DNA from 2 places in the Streptomyces sp. NPDC088147 genome. Region 1 is predicted to be linked to the other one. Evidence: predicted binding sites of a transcription regulator. Region 1 holds the regulator's gene; the other holds the start of a gene.

Region 1 (7,471 bases):
GCGAGAGAGGGTCGCCGCCGAGGTCGTAGACCTGCTTCTTCTGCGGGTCCGACAACACCTCGTAGGCGGCGTTGATCTCCTTGAAGCGCTCTTGCGTCTTGGGATCGGGATTGACATCCGGATGCAGCTCGCGGGCGAGCCTGCGGAATGCCTTCTTGATCTCGTCCTGAGATGCGTCGCGGCGCACGCCGAGTACGGCGTAATAGTCCGTGGCCACTTACGACTCCGCCAGGATCTGTCCGACGTAACGTGCCACTGCGCGTACCGCTCCCATCGTTCCGGGGTAGTCCATGCGGGTCGGTCCGACCACGCCGAGTTTGGCGACTGCCTCGTCGCCCGAACCGTAGCCGACCGCGACGACGGACGTGGAGTTGAGTCCCTCGTGGGCGTTCTCGTGCCCAATACGTACGGTCATGCCCGGGTCCTTGGCCTCGCCGAGCAGCTTGAGGAGCACCACATGCTCCTCCAGCGCCTCCAGCACCGGCCGGATGGTCAACGGGAAATCGTGTCCGAAGCGGGTGATGTTGGCGGTACCGCCGATCATCAGCCGCTCCTCGGTCTCCTCGACCAGGGTTTCGAGCAGGGTCGCGAGCACCGTGGTGACGGTCCCCCGGTCCTCCTGCTCGAAGGAATCGGGCAGGTCCTGCACCAGCTGCGGGACGTCCGCGAAGCGACGCCCGACCACCCGGCTGTTGAGCCGGGCCCTCAGGTCCGCCAGCGAGGTCTCGCCGAAGGGCGCGGGACAGTCGATCATGCGCTGCTCGACCCGTCCGGTGTCCGTGATCAGGACGAGCATCAGCCGGGCGGGCGCCAGCGCCAGCAGCTCCACATGCCGCACCGTCGAGCGGGTCAGCGAGGGGTACTGGACGACGGCGACCTGCCGGGTGAGCTGCGCCAGCAGCCGTACCGTACGGCCCACGACATCGTCGAGGTCGACGGCTCCGTCCAGGAAGTTCTGGATGGCACGGCGCTCCGGCGAGGACAGGGGTTTGACCCCCGCCAGCTTGTCGACGAAGAGCCGGTATCCCTTGTCCGTCGGGATACGGCCCGCGCTGGTGTGCGGCTGGGCGATGAAGCCCTCGTCCTCCAGCACCGCCATGTCGTTGCGGACGGTCGCCGGGGAGACACCGAGCTTGTGCCGCTCGGTGAGCGCCTTGGAGCCGACCGGCTCCTCCGTCCCGACATAGTCCTGGACGATGGCGCGCAGCACCTCCAGCCTGCGTTCGCTGAGCATCGCGCACACCTCCAGCTCTCGTCCGTCGTTCCGGCTTTGGCACTCGCTCTGGAGGAGTGCCAGCACTCCCCCAGCCAGTGTACGGCCGTGGGGTACACCGCTAGCAAGAGCAGCCGACCACGCTACCCCGGCATCGCGCTGGTCGTTGCCGGTAGCGTCCCGTAGCGTCCCGGTATGAACGTGCCCACGAACATCCCCTGGGAAGAGTCCGGATGGGAACGTCTCGCCCCGAGGGTGGGGCGGCTGCGGCTGCCGGGGTGGGACGCGACGACCGGACTGGCCGTCGGCTCCGACGCGGCACTGCTGTACGACACGGGCTCCACGCTCCGCGAGGGCGCCGGGATCCGGGCCCGGATGCCCCTGGGCGGCCGGTGTGTGACCCATATCGCGCTGAGCCACCCGCACTTCGACCATGTGCTCGGGACGGCCGCGTTCGCCGGGGCCGAGGTATACGGGGCCGCGGGCGTGGCCGAGCTGCTGACCGGGGACGCGACGGGCCTGTACGAGGACGCCGTGCGCCACGGGGTCGCCGCCGGGGAAGCCGCCGAGGCGGTCGGTCTCCTGGTGGCGCCCCGGCACGCGGTCTCCGGGGACGTGACGCTGGACCTGGGCGGCCTCGGGGTCGTGCTCGTGAACGCCGGGCCCGGTCACACCGCCCACGATCTCGCGATGCTGGTGCCGGGCTCCCCTCCGGTGGTGTTCTGCGGCGACCTGGTGGAGGAGTCCGGCGAGCCGCAGGCGGGCCCCGACGCACTCCCCGCGCGCTGGCCGGCGGCCCTGGACCGGCTGCTGGCGCTGGGCGGCGAGGACGCGCTGTATGTGCCGGGGCACGGAGCGGTGGTGGACGCGGCGTTCGTCCGGGCGCAGCGGGACGCGCTGGCCGCGCGTGCAGGGGAGTCGTAGCGCCCGTGCCGCGCCCGGCCTATCGTCTTGCGAATGCGCAGCTACAGCCCTGATCTGACGCCCCCGTGGAAGAAGTCCGCACCCGCCCCGGAGGTGCCCGCCGAGCCGGATCTGGTGGTCGAGGAGGTGTCGACGGGCTTCTGCGGCGCGGTGATCCGCTGCGAGAAGACCGCCGAGGGTCCGACGGTCACCCTGGAGGACCGCTTCGGCAAACACCGGGTCTTCCCGCTGCTGCCCGCGGGCTTCCTGCTGGAGGGCCGGCCGGTCACCCTGGTCCGCCCGGCGACGGCGGCCCCGTCCCGCCCGGCCCGCACCGCCTCCGGCTCGGTGGCCGTCCCCGGGGTCCGCGCACGCGTGGCCAGGGCGGGCCGCATCTACGTGGAGGGCAGGCATGACGCCGAGCTGGTCGAGAAGGTGTGGGGCGACGATCTGCGCGTCGAGGGCGTGGTCGTCGAGTACCTGGGCGGCATCGACGACCTCCCCGCCATCGTCACCGAGTTCGCCCCGGCCCCGGACGCGCGGCTCGGCGTCCTGGTCGACCATCTGGTACCGGGCTCGAAGGAGTCCCGTATCGCGTCCGCGGTGACCGGCGCGGACGTCCTGGTGGTGGGGCACCCCTATATCGACGTCTGGGAGGCGGTGAAGCCGTCCTCGGTGGGCATCGCGGCGTGGCCGGCGGTGCCGCGGGGGGAGGACTGGAAGACGGGCGTGTGCCGCGCGCTGGGCTGGCCGGAGAACACGGGGGCGGCGTGGCAGCACATCCTCTCGCGGGTACGGACGTACAGAGACCTGGAGCCGGCGCTGCTGGGCCGGGTGGAGGAACTGATCGACTTCGTCACCGCCGGCGGTGACGTGTGACGGGACCGTGCCCGTCCCGGCCCGCCGCGTAGGCGACATCGTTCGCCGGTGCGGGCAGGCGGAGCCCGCCGGTTCGCGGACCGATTCGCGTCCGCTTCGGGGTCGCCGCCCGCACACGCCACGGGGTGCGGTGCGGGCACGCGCCGTGCCCGTACCCCGTGTCACGCGCGCCGCCGTCAGTCCACCAGGTCCCTGACCACCGCGTCCGCCAGCAACCGCCCCCGCAGCGTCAGCACCGCCCGCCCCTCCTCGTACGGCCCCCGCCGCAGCAGCCCGTCCCCGACCGCACGCCCCGCCGCCGCCAGCCCCGCGGGGGCCAGCAGAGACAGATCGCAGCCGTCGGACAGCCGCAGCTCCAGGAGGATGCGCTCCACCCTGCGGTCCTCCGCCGCCAGGATCTCCCGCCCCGCGCCCGGCGACCGTCCCGACGCCAGCGCCGCCGCGTACGCGCCCGGATGCTTCACGTTCCACCAGCGCACGCCCCCGACGTGACTGTGGGCGCCCGGACCCGCGCCCCACCAGTCCGCGCCGCGCCAGTACAGCTCGTTGTGCAGACAGCGGGCCGCTTCCGAGGTCGCCCAGTTGGACACCTCGTACCAGGAGAAGCCCGCCTCCGCCAGCATCTCGTCCGCGATCAGATACCGGTCCGCGTGCTCGTCGTCGTCCGTCATCGGGACCTCGCCGCGCCGGATGCGCCGGGCCAGCTGGGTGCCCTCCTCCACGATCAGCGCGTACGCGGAGACATGGTCGGGCCCGGCCCCCACCGCCGCCGCGAGCGACGCGCGCCAGTCGTCGTCGGTCTCCCCCGGCGTGCCGTAGATCAGATCGAGGTTCACGTGCTCGAAGCCCGCCGCGCGCGCCTCCGCGACGCACGCCTCGGGCCGTCCGGGGGTGTGCGTACGGTCCAGGACCTTCAGTACGTGCTGCTTCGCGCTCTGCATCCCGAAGGAGACGCGGTTGAACCCGCCCTCCCGCAGGGCCGCCAGATACGCCGGATCCACGGACTCCGGATTCGCCTCGGTGGTGATCTCGGCGTCGTCCGCGAGCCCGAACTCGTCGCGGATCACCCCCAGCATCCGTACGAGATCGGCCGCCGCGAGCAGGGTCGGCGTACCGCCGCCGACGAACACCGTGCGGACCTGCCTCGGATCGTCGCCCAGCACCTTCCTGGCCAGCCGGACCTCGTCGGCGAGCGTCTCCGCGTAGTTGTCACGGGAGGCCAGGACACCGCCCGAGCCGCGCAGCTCGGTCGCCGTGTACGTGTTGAAGTCGCAGTAGCCGCAGCGGGTCGCGCAGTACGGAACGTGCAGGTAGAAGCCGAGGGGCCGGTCCGCCGCGCCCGCGAGGGCGTGCGGGGGCAGCGCGCCGGTCTCGGGCATGGGGTCACCGTCGGGCAGTGCGGAAGGCATACCCCCAGTGTCCCGTACGCGACAGGTGGACCGGCCGGCGCCGGCCGACACCAGTCGGAACCGGTCGACAGGTGGACCGGCCGGCACCGGTCGGCACCGGTCGACGGGTGGACCGGTCGGCGCCGGTCCACCCGGGTCCCGGTCGCGTACGGGACGCGTCCCGCTCAGGTCGCCTGGAGCACCAGCAGCGCCACGTCGTCCTCCGGCGGTGTCTCGTCGAAGTCGTGCACGGTCTGCCGTATCCGCTCCGCGACGCCCTGCGCCGTCAGCCCCACGCACCCCGCGAGGGCCCGCGCCAGGCCGTCTCCGTCGTCGAGCATCCGCCGGCCGGAGCGGCGCTCCGTGACGCCGTCGGTGACGCAGAGCAGGGTGTCGCCGGGCTCCAGGTCGAAGGTGCTGCTCTCGTACGCGACCTTCTCCACGACCCCGAGCAGCAGCTGCGGCTCCGCCGCCGCGCGTACCGTCCCGTCCGGCCGCAGGAGCAGCGGCAGCGGATGGCCGGCGCTGGCGAGGGTGCACCGTACGGCGCCGCCCGCGCCCGGGAGCGGCATCAGTTCGCCGTACAGCAGGGACAGGAAGCGGGCCTGGCCGCCCTCGGACGGTGACGACGGCGTCGCGGACGGGGAGGACGCCACGGACGCCACGGACGCCACAGACGCCGCAGGCGGAGAGGACGGAGCCGACGGAGAGGACGCGGCGCCCCTCAGGGACGCGGACTCGGCCGCCTCCGTCGCGTCGTCCAGGAGCAGCCGGTTCAGCCGGTCGAGGACCGCGCCCACGCGGTAGCCCTCGCGGGCGAGCAGCCGCAGCCAGGGGCGGGCCAGGCCGGTGACGACGGCGGCCTCGGGACCGCTGCCCTGGACGTCGCCGAGCATGAAGCACCAGCGGTCGCCCGGCGGGCACGGGAAGACGTCGTAGAAGTCGCCGCCCGCCAGACCGTCGTCGCTCGGCTCGTACACCAGCGAGCTGGCGATGCCCGGGATGCGCGCCACCTGGCTGGGCAGCAGACCGCGTTGCAGGACCCGGCTGATGGTGACCTGACGGGTGTAGCGGCGGGCCGCGCCGATCGCGAGGCCGACGCGGCGCGCGAAGTCCTCGATGAGCGCGGTCACTTCGTCGGGGACCGGGTCCTGTCCCGGCCTGCCGAGCACCAGTGTGCCGAGCGCGCGCCCGTTCGCGACCAGTCGGCAGGCGAGCACCGCGCCGGGTCCGGCGCCGGAACCGGTCCCCGCCCCGGAGCCCTCGCCCGGCCACGGCATCCGCACCGGGCCGCCCCTCGGCGAGACCGGCAGCCGTGGCGGCTCCTTCTCCAGGATCCGGCGCAGCGGCTCGATCCCGGCCTCGTCCGCGTGCCAGACCCGCGCGAGCCGGGGCGCCGCGCCCTGCTGCCCGCCCTCGCCGTCCAGCCAGACCGCGCACCACTCCGCGAGCCGTGGCACCAGCAGCTGTCCGGCGAGCGCCGCGACGAGATCCTCGTCCAGCTGCCCGGCGAGCAGTTCGGACGCCTCGGCGAGGAACGAGAGGGCGCCCCGGCCGGTCCACTCGGGGTCGTCGCGCACCGTACGACGGGTCGCCGGCGCGAGGATCTCGGCGGCGCGCAGCCCGCGCCGCAGGGCGGGCTCGGTCCCCTGGTCCTGTCCCGGGTCCCGGCCCGCGAGCGGGAGGCGCGCCCAGACGGTCTTGAGCCCGGAGCGATAGGTGATGCCCCAGCGCTCGGCGAGCGCGGCGACCAGCTGGAGCCCGCGTCCGTATTCGGGGGTGCCGGCCGGTCCCTGCCCCGCCGGGTCGCTCTGTATGGCGCGCGCGGGGTGGTGGTCCGAGATCTCCAGGACCAGCGCCGCGGGTTCCTCGTCCTCTCCCGCCGGAGTCCCCGGGACGTCCTCGCCCGGGTCCTCGAGCCGGCAGAGCAGCTCGACGGTGGTGCCCGCGTGCACCACCGCGTTGGTGACGAGTTCGTCGACGATCAGCACCGCGTCGTCCGCGAGCAGATCGGTGCTGTGTTCCCCCGGGGAGCAGCCCTCGTCGCCCTGGCAGAAGGTACAGGTGGTGAGCAGCCCGAGGCTGGTCCAGTCCGCGAGCGCCGCGCGGGTGAAGCGGCGCGCGGCGGACGGGGCGAGCGGGTTGCCGGGCAGACTGGTACGTGATGTCGACCGCGTGTCCCTCCGTAATGGCACCTGGGATGCCGGGAGATGAAGGGTCTCGCGCGGGATCGGAATGCGCCCCACTGCGGCTCCTGATCCGGTTCTGACGTTGTGCCGCTTACGATCCCGACAGAGTGACAGACGGAGCCCGGTCATACGCGCCGAGTCATGGAAGTGGACAAGATTTGACCATGAACCGGAAGCTCGCCTGCCATATGTGCGGTGGTACGGGTGAGAAGCGCGGCCGGCTGGGCGGCGACACGAGGAAACCGCCGAAACGGCGTGCCAAAACGCTTCGCGCAGAGCATTCTTGCCTCCCTGGCCGGAACACGGGGGGCCGGACAAGGGGAGCGGGATGAGCAGGACAACAGCCACCACGGACCGCGCGAGCATCCTTCTCGTCGACGACCTGGAGGACAACCTCGTCGCGCTGGAAGCGGTCCTCGCCTCGCTGGACGAGCCGCTCGTACGGGCCCGTTCGGGCGAGGAGGCCGTCCAGGCGCTGCTGCGGGAGCCGTTCGCGCTGATCCTGCTGGATGTCCGGATGCCCGGCATGGACGGCTTCGAGACCGCCTACCGGATCAAGCGGCTCGACCGGGCCAAGGACATTCCGATCATCTTCCTCAACGGTCCGGAGTCCGACAGCGGTTATGCCTTCCGGGGCTACGCCACGGGGGCGGCGGACTTCCTGACCAAGCCCTTCGATCCGTGGATGCTCCGCGCCAAGGTCAGCGTGTTCCTCGATCTGCACCGCAAGAACCGCCAGCTGGAACGGCTGCTGGCCCGCGAGCAGGAGCACCTGGGGGAGATCACGGACCGGCTGGCGTCGATCGAGGACGAACTGCGCGGGGGCGACCCGGCCGTCCTCGACTCGGTGGGGAAGCAGCTGGCCCGCATCGGGGAGACGCTGGACGAACTGCGGCGCG
Region 2 (7,471 bases), on a different contig from region 1:
TCGCACATTCAACGACGGTCACTCGAAAGAGTTACGGGTCCGACGAGGCCCTTCGACACTCCCTGTGAGGGGTCGCACACAGAGCAGAGCGCATGGGGTTGACCGGTACCCAATCGGAGGTATGCCCCATTTAGCGGCTTTTCTTCACTTTTACTGGTGTCTGTGGCTAGATTCGCAATGAGTCATATTTACATCTACTTACATAGTAGATGTACGGTCGTGAGCACCGGTGTGAGTACGCGCCGGGCTCGTACCCGGCGTCCAAGCGGCCCGTATCCGCCTCAGCACGGTTTCAAGGGGACATGAGCAATGGCAGATTTCTCCCGCCTTCCCGGACCGAACGCAGACCTGTGGGACTGGCAGCTCCTCGCGGCATGTCGGGGTGTCGACAGTTCGCTCTTCTTCCACCCGGAGGGGGAAAGAGGCGCGGCGCGAAGCGCGCGTGAGAACTCGGCGAAAGAGGTGTGCATGAGGTGCCCGGTCCGCGCGGAGTGCGCGGCCCACGCCTTGGCGGTGCGGGAGCCGTACGGCGTGTGGGGCGGTCTGACGGAGGACGAGCGCGAGGAGCTGATGGGGCGGGCGCGGACCCGGCTCATCACAGCGTCGACCTCGGGTCACGGCGGCACCGGAACGGGCCACGGCCACGGTCACGGACAGAGCCACAGCCACAGCCACAGCCACGGGGGCCACGAGAACGGCTGAGCGACCTCCGTCCTGAGAGAAGAAACGTTCCTCCAAGTAACACCACACCGCGTAACGCCACTTCGCACATCCCGGTAACACCACACCGCACATCCCGCGTCCCGCCCGCGTGCTCCGTCACCGCGCGCCGGCCAGGACCAGCTGATCCAGCGTCGCCGCCACGGCCGGGACCCGCGCCAGATCGGGCAGTGTCAGCGCGACGATCTCCCGGTGGACACACGGCTCGACCGCCAGCACACGGACGCCCTCGGTGCGTACGGACTCCATCGCCAGCTCCGGCAGCACCGCCACCCCCAGCCCCGCCGCGACCAGGCCGATCACGGCCGGATAGTCATCCGTCGCGAAGTCGATCCGGGGCGTGAATCCCGCCGCCTCGCAGGCGTCGACCAGTTGGGTACGGCAGCGCGGACAGCCCGCGATCCATGATTCGGCGGCCAGCTCGGCGATCGCGACCGTACCCGCGTCCGCGAGCCGGTGCCCCTCGGGGACCAGACCGACGAGCCGGTCGACGAGCAGCGGCCGTACGGCGAGGTCGTCCCACTCGGCGTCGGAGCCCCCGTAGCGGAACGCCAGCGCCACATCGCACTCGCCGTCGCGCAGCATCGCCGCCGAACTCGGCGGCTCGGCCTCGACCAGCGAGACCCGCGTGCCCGGATGGGCCGCGCGCAGAGCGGCCAGGGCGGTCGGCACCAGCGTGGAACTGCCACTGGGGAAGGACACCAGCCTGACCCGGCCGGCCCGCAGCCCGGCGATGGCCGCGATCTCCTCCTCCGCCGCGGTGAGTCCGGCGAGGATGCCCGTGGCGTGCCGCACGAGCGCCTCACCGGCCTGCGTCAACCGCATCTCGCGGCCGGTACGCACGATCAGGGGGGTGCCCGCGGACGATTCGAGCGCCTTCATCTGCTGGCTGACGGCCGGCTGCGTACAGCCCAGCTCACGCGCCGCCGCGGAGAAGGAGCCGGTGGCGGCCACGGTGCGCAGGACACGGAGATGCCGGGCTTCGATCACCCTTCGACTATAAGCGACGCTTTGGGGTAATGCTCAATTACGGGTGGAACGTTTGGGATGGGGGCGGATAACGTGGCGCGTATGAAGCTTCTGACCGTAAATGTGGGGCGGCCGACGGCCGTGGAATACACGGACAGTCCGGGCGGGGTCACCGGCATCGACAAGCGTCCGACGGACGGTCCCGTACGGGTGGCGGACCCCGGGCCCAGGGGCGAGGGCGCGAGCGGGGTCGCCGGTGACACGGTCTGCGATCTGCGCCACCACGGCGGCTCCGACCAGGCGGTGTACGCGTTCGCGCGGGAGGATCTGGACTTCTGGGAGCGGGAGTTGGGGCGACCGCTGGCCAACGGTGCCTTCGGGGAGAACCTCACCACGTCCGGTCTGGACGTCATGGGCGCCAGGATCGGCGAGCGCTGGCGGATCGGCGCCGATGTGGTGCTGGAGACGACGAGCGGGCGGATTCCGTGCCGTACGTTCCAGGGCTGGCTCGGCGAGAAGGGCTGGGTGCGGCGGTTCACCGGGCAGGCCGTGACCGGTGCCTATCTGCGGGTCATCACCCCTGGCGAGATCCGCGCGGGCGATCCGATCGAGATCGTCCACCGGCCGGACCATGACGTGACGGTGGCCCTGGCCTTCCGCGCCGCCACCACCGAGCGGGAGCTGCTGCCCCTGGTCCTCGCCGCCGGTGACGCCCTGCACGCCGGGGAATTGAGGACGGCGCGGGAGTACGTCGAGAAGTACGGCGCGGGGGACACGGCGGGAAACGCCGCGAAGTAGCCCTTTCCCGGGCATCGCCGGGTCCGCCCGCGCAGGCACTAACGTGCCTGCCTATGACGACTGCTTTGATTACCGGCGCGACAGCGGGGATCGGCGCCGCCTTCGCTCGACGGCTGGCCGCGGACGGCCACAATCTCGTCCTCGTGGCCCGCGACACCGAGCGTTTGCGTGTCCAGGCCACCGAACTGCACGACCGGCACGGCATCGAGGCCGAGGTGCTGACCGCCGACCTCTCCACCGACGACGGGATCGCCTCGGTGGAGAGAAGGCTCTCGGACCGGAAGCAGCCGGTCGATCTGCTGGTCAACAACGCGGGGTTCGGCAACAAGGGACGGTTCCTCGATGTCTCGATGGCCGATGAACTGACCATGCTGAAGGTGCACTGCGAGGCCGTGCTGCGGCTGACCTCGGCGGCGGTCCCGGGGATGAAGGCGCGCGGCCGGGGCGGAGTCGTCAATGTGGCGTCCGTGGCGGCGTTCGTACCGCGCGGGACATACGGCGCCTCGAAGGCCTGGGTCGTGCAGTTCACCCAGGGCGCGGCGCGGGATCTGGCCGGGACGGGGGTGCGGCTGATGGCGCTGTGCCCCGGCTTCGTGCGGACCGAGTTCCACGAGCGGGCCGGGATGGGCACGGACAACATCCCGGGCTGGATGTGGCTGGACGCGGACAAGCTGGTGGCCGCCGCGCTGGCGGACCTGGCGCGCGGAAAGACCGTGTCCGTACCGGATCCGCGCTACAAGGCGCTGATGGGAGCGGTGAAGCTGGCTCCGCGCGGGCTGCTGGGCGGGATCAGCTCGAAGACGGGCCGCAAGTACGGCCCGTCGTAGGCGCCGCCGGCGGACCCCACCGCGGCCGGCCTCCAGCGGCTCGCTCCGCCGGTCGACACCGCCGGGTCGACGCCGCCGGTCGACACCGCCGGTCGACGGCCTGACGGTCGACGCCGCCGGTCGACGCCGCCGGAGCGCGCGGAACGCGCCGAGGCCCGGCACCCCCGCGGAGGGGTGCCGGGCCTCGGTGCGTTCGTCCGGCAGGACTTCTGTGCCTCAGTGGCTGTGGCCGTGGCCGCCGTGACCCGCGTCGGCCTCTTCCTCGGCCGGCTTCTCGACGACCAGGGTCTCGGTCGTGAGCAGCAGCGAGGCGATGGACGCGGCGTTCTCCAGGGCGGAGCGCGTGACCTTGACCGGGTCGATGACGCCGGCCTTCACCAGGTCGACGTACTCGCCGGTCGCGGCGTTGAAGCCGTGGCCCTTGTCCAGCTCCGACACCTTGGAGGTGATGACGTAGCCCTCAAGGCCGGCGTTCTCGGCGATCCAGCGCAGCGGCTCGACCACGGCGCGGCGGACGACCGCGACACCGGTGGCCTCGTCGCCCTCCTTGCCGAGGTTGCCGTCGAGCACCTTGGCGGCGTGCACCAGAGCGGAGCCGCCACCGGAGACGATGCCCTCCTCGACCGCGGCGCGGGTCGCGGAGATGGCGTCCTCCAGACGGTGCTTCTTCTCCTTCAGCTCCACCTCGGTGGCGGCGCCGACCTTGATCACGCACACGCCGCCGGCCAGCTTCGCGAGGCGCTCCTGGAGCTTCTCGCGGTCCCAGTCGGAGTCCGTGGACTCGATCTCGGCCTTGATCTGGTTGACGCGCCCGGCGACGTCGGCGGAGTTGCCGCCACCGTCGACGATGGTCGTGTCGTCCTTGGAGATGGTGACGCGGCGGGCGGAGCCCAGCACGTCCAGACCGGCCTGGTCGAGCTTGAGGCCGACCTCCTCGGCGATGACGGTCGCACCGGTGAGGGTGGCGATGTCGCCGAGCATGGCCTTGCGGCGGTCACCGAAGCCGGGGGCCTTCACCGCGACGGCGTTGAACGTGCCGCGGATCTTGTTGACGACGAGGGTGGAGAGCGCCTCGCCCTCGACATCCTCGGCGATGATCAGCAGCGGCTTGGAGCCACCCGCCTGGATGACCTTCTCCAGCAGCGGGAGCAGGTCCTGGATGCTGGCGATCTTGCCCTGGTGGACCAGGATGTACGGGTCGTCGAGGACGGCCTCCATCCGCTCCTGGTCGGTCACCATGTACGGGGACAGGTAGCCCTTGTCGAAGGCCATGCCCTCGGTGAAGTCCAGCTCCAGACCGAAGGTGTTGGACTCCTCGACGGTGATGACACCGTCCTTGCCGACCTTGTCCATCGCCTCGGCGATCAGCTCGCCGACCTGCTCGTCCTGGGCGGAGAGCGCGGCGACGGCGGCGATGTCGGACTTGTCGTCGATCGGGCGGGCGGTCGCGAGGAGCTCCTCGGACACGGCCTTGACCGCGGCGTCGATGCCCTTCTTCAGGGCGGCCGGGGAAGCGCCCGCGGCGACGTTGCGCAGGCCCTCGCGGACCAGCGCCTGGGCCAGCACGGTGGCGGTGGTGGTGCCGTCACCCGCGATGTCGTTGGTCTTGGTCGCCACCTCCTTCACCAGCTGGGCGCCGAGGTTCTCGTACGGGTCGTCGATCTCGACCTCGCGGGCGATCGTGACACCGTCGTTGGTGATGGTCGGGGCGCCGAACTTCTTGTCGATGACGACATTGCGGCCCTTGGGGCCGATCGTCACCTTCACCGTGTCGGCAAGCTTGTTGACGCCGCGCTCGAGGGCGCGACGGGCGTCCTCGTCGAACTTCAGGATCTTCGCCATGGGAGCTTCTCTGTCCTCTCAATGAACTGCGCCCCTGTCCGCCCGGCAATCGCAGGGGGGCCAGGGGCGCAGTCCAAAAGCAATTAGGTGAATTACTTCTCGATGATCGCGAGTACGTCGCGAGCCGAGAGGACGAGGTATTCCTCGCCGCTGTACTTCACTTCGGTGCCGCCGTACTTGCTGTACAGAACGACGTCGCCGACGGAGACGTCGAGCGGAAGCCGCTCGCCGTTCTCGAATCGGCCCGGTCCCACAGCCAGGACGACGCCCTCCTGGGGCTTCTCCTTGGCGGTGTCCGGGATAACCAGGCCAGAGGCCGTGGTCTGCTCGGCGTCGAGCGGCTGGACCACAATGCGGTCCTCGAGCGGCTTGATGGCAACCTTGGTGCTGGCGGTCGTCACGATCCGACCTCCCCCTTCGGAGATCTCACGGGGTTAACTGTCTGAGGGTGGCGACCAGATAGATCCGTCGTCGCGGGTGCCGGACCTGCCAGTCGCGCTTTGGCACTCTCCAGTGGGGAGTGCCAGACCTGAGACTATGACTGCGATTAGCACTCGGTCAAGCGGAGTGCCAATGAGCGCGGTCGTGGCGGATCTTTCCCACCTACGGAAACGCACCTCCGGGGGCAGGGGTTCCGTACGAACCCGGCAGGACCGAGGGGCAGTGCCGGAGTGGTGGCGACGGCGGCTCGGACGTGGACAGCAGCGGGGACGGCGGCGCGAGCGGGTGCGCGAGCGGCGGTGCAGGCGGCGGCGGGGGCGACATCTCGTGCAGGCCGCAGACGGGGCGTACGGGAGCGCCCGGCCCTGACGGGTCCATGTGCGCGTCCGAGGACGGGTCCGTGGACGGGGTCATCGATCCCGGGCCCGGCCCCGGCAGCGGCACGGGCACCCGGGACGGATCCGAGTCGTGCGGGCTCACCCCCTGCGCCGCCTTGCGGCCGAGCCGTTCGATCGGGTCCATCGGGTCCATCGCGTCGGCCGACTGCGCGCAGCCGGCCGCGAGGAGCGCACCGGCGGCCAGCACCCCGGCCAGCAGCCGGTGCGCGGGTCTCATACGTAGTCCTCCAGCTTGCCGACGGCGTATCCCTTGTCCGTGACGACCTTCATCACGTGGCGGATCATGTCGGGCATGCTGCCCTTCCACTCGTCCCGCCCGCGGAAGTGGGTCAGGATGATGTCGCCGGGGTGCATGTCCCGGTCCCACTCGCGCCACTCCATGTGGTCGGGATACGCCTCGGACGCCCAGATCGGCGCGGCCTTGATCCCGCACTCCTTGGCGGCGCGCAGCGTGTCGGCGTTGTAATTGCCGTACGGCGGCCGGAAGAGCGTGGGCCGCTTCCCGTAGTTCTTCTCCAGCAGGTCCTGCTGGCCGCAGATCTCGTGCTTCTGCTCCTCGTACGACAGGCCGGGCATGTACGGGTGGTTGAGGGTGTGGTTCTGGATGGCGACCCCGCGGTCCCGCATCTGCGTGAAGTAGCCGTAGTTGTCATTGATGACGTAATCGCTGAGGAAAGCGGTGTACGGGATCTTCAGCTCGCTCATCATCCGCAGCAGTTCGGGGTCCTTCTCCGAGCCGTCGTCCATCGTCAGGAAGACGACCTTCTTGCCGTCGACCGGGACGGTGGTGAACAGCGGCGGCAGGTCCTCGCCGCCCTCGACCTCGAAGCCCTCGCGCGTGCTGATCTCCGGCTTGACGGCGGGCGGCCGGGGCGCGGGCAGGGGAGTGCTCGCGAGCCCCCATTTCTTCGCCGCGACCGCGCGCACGGCCTGCGTGCGGCGTACGTTCTCGGGCGCGTAGAGCGCGTCCAGTTCGGCCGCCTTCAGCTCGCGCGGCGCCCCGGCGGCCTGGCCCGGCTTCCCGGCGGCGGACGCGCCGTGCGAGGACTTCGCAGGTTCGCCGGATCCGGCGGCGCATCCCGAGCCGAGGGCGGCGACCAGCAGTGTGACCAGGACCGTACGGCCGCGCCATCGTCCGCATCCCGGTGCACGGTATGCGGCTTGCATGATCGTTTCTTCTTTTTGTCGTACTAGCTGCATGGCGTCGCATCCTGTCAGCGCGCGGAGCCTCCGGTCGCCCGACACCGCCGCCCCGGCGCGCACCGTCCCCCGGCTGGCCCACAATGGACCGGGTGACCGACCGCGCCTCCTCTCCCGCCGCCTCGCCCCCTCCCGTTCCGGCTCCTCCCACGCCGCTCCTCGCGCCCCTCCTCTCCGCCGAGGGACAGGCCCTGCTCGCCGAACTGCGCGACCACGACCCGGCCCAGGAACTCGCCCTCGCCACGCGGCTGCGCCGTGAGCACCCGGCCGAGCTGG

The links. Region 1 encodes HrcA, which represses chaperone genes, less so after heat shock. Its sites were predicted from a motif close to TTNGCACTCNGNNNNNCNGAGTGCNAA; they were not measured.
Region 2: groES (co-chaperone GroES) is a predicted target of HrcA. The motif match lies at 5,704-5,730, and genes of this name have one in related genera.

What each region holds. Positions count from the first base shown of each region.
Region 1 is NZ_JBIUSY010000002.1:432,764-440,234, reverse strand. Features, by position in the region: gene dnaJ (molecular chaperone DnaJ) at 1-217, opposite strand, end outside; gene hrcA (heat-inducible transcriptional repressor HrcA) at 218-1,234, opposite strand; gene ACIOGX_RS07215 (MBL fold metallo-hydrolase) at 1,409-2,137, shown strand; gene ACIOGX_RS07210 (DUF3097 domain-containing protein) at 2,171-2,995, shown strand; gene hemW (radical SAM family heme chaperone HemW) at 3,172-4,404, opposite strand; gene ACIOGX_RS07200 (SpoIIE family protein phosphatase) at 4,569-6,629, opposite strand; gene ACIOGX_RS07195 (two-component system response regulator) at 6,901-7,471, shown strand, end outside.
Region 2 is NZ_JBIUSY010000007.1:459,785-467,255, forward strand. Features, by position in the region: gene ACIOGX_RS25630 (WhiB family transcriptional regulator) at 310-702, shown strand; gene ACIOGX_RS25635 (LysR family transcriptional regulator) at 820-1,710, opposite strand; gene ACIOGX_RS25640 (MOSC domain-containing protein) at 1,792-2,487, shown strand; gene ACIOGX_RS25645 (SDR family oxidoreductase) at 2,541-3,314, shown strand; gene groL (chaperonin GroEL) at 3,531-5,156, opposite strand; gene groES (co-chaperone GroES) at 5,249-5,557, opposite strand; gene ACIOGX_RS25660 (hypothetical protein) at 5,760-6,212, opposite strand; gene ACIOGX_RS25665 (polysaccharide deacetylase family protein) at 6,209-7,195, opposite strand; gene ACIOGX_RS25670 (SAM-dependent methyltransferase) at 7,279-7,471, shown strand, end outside.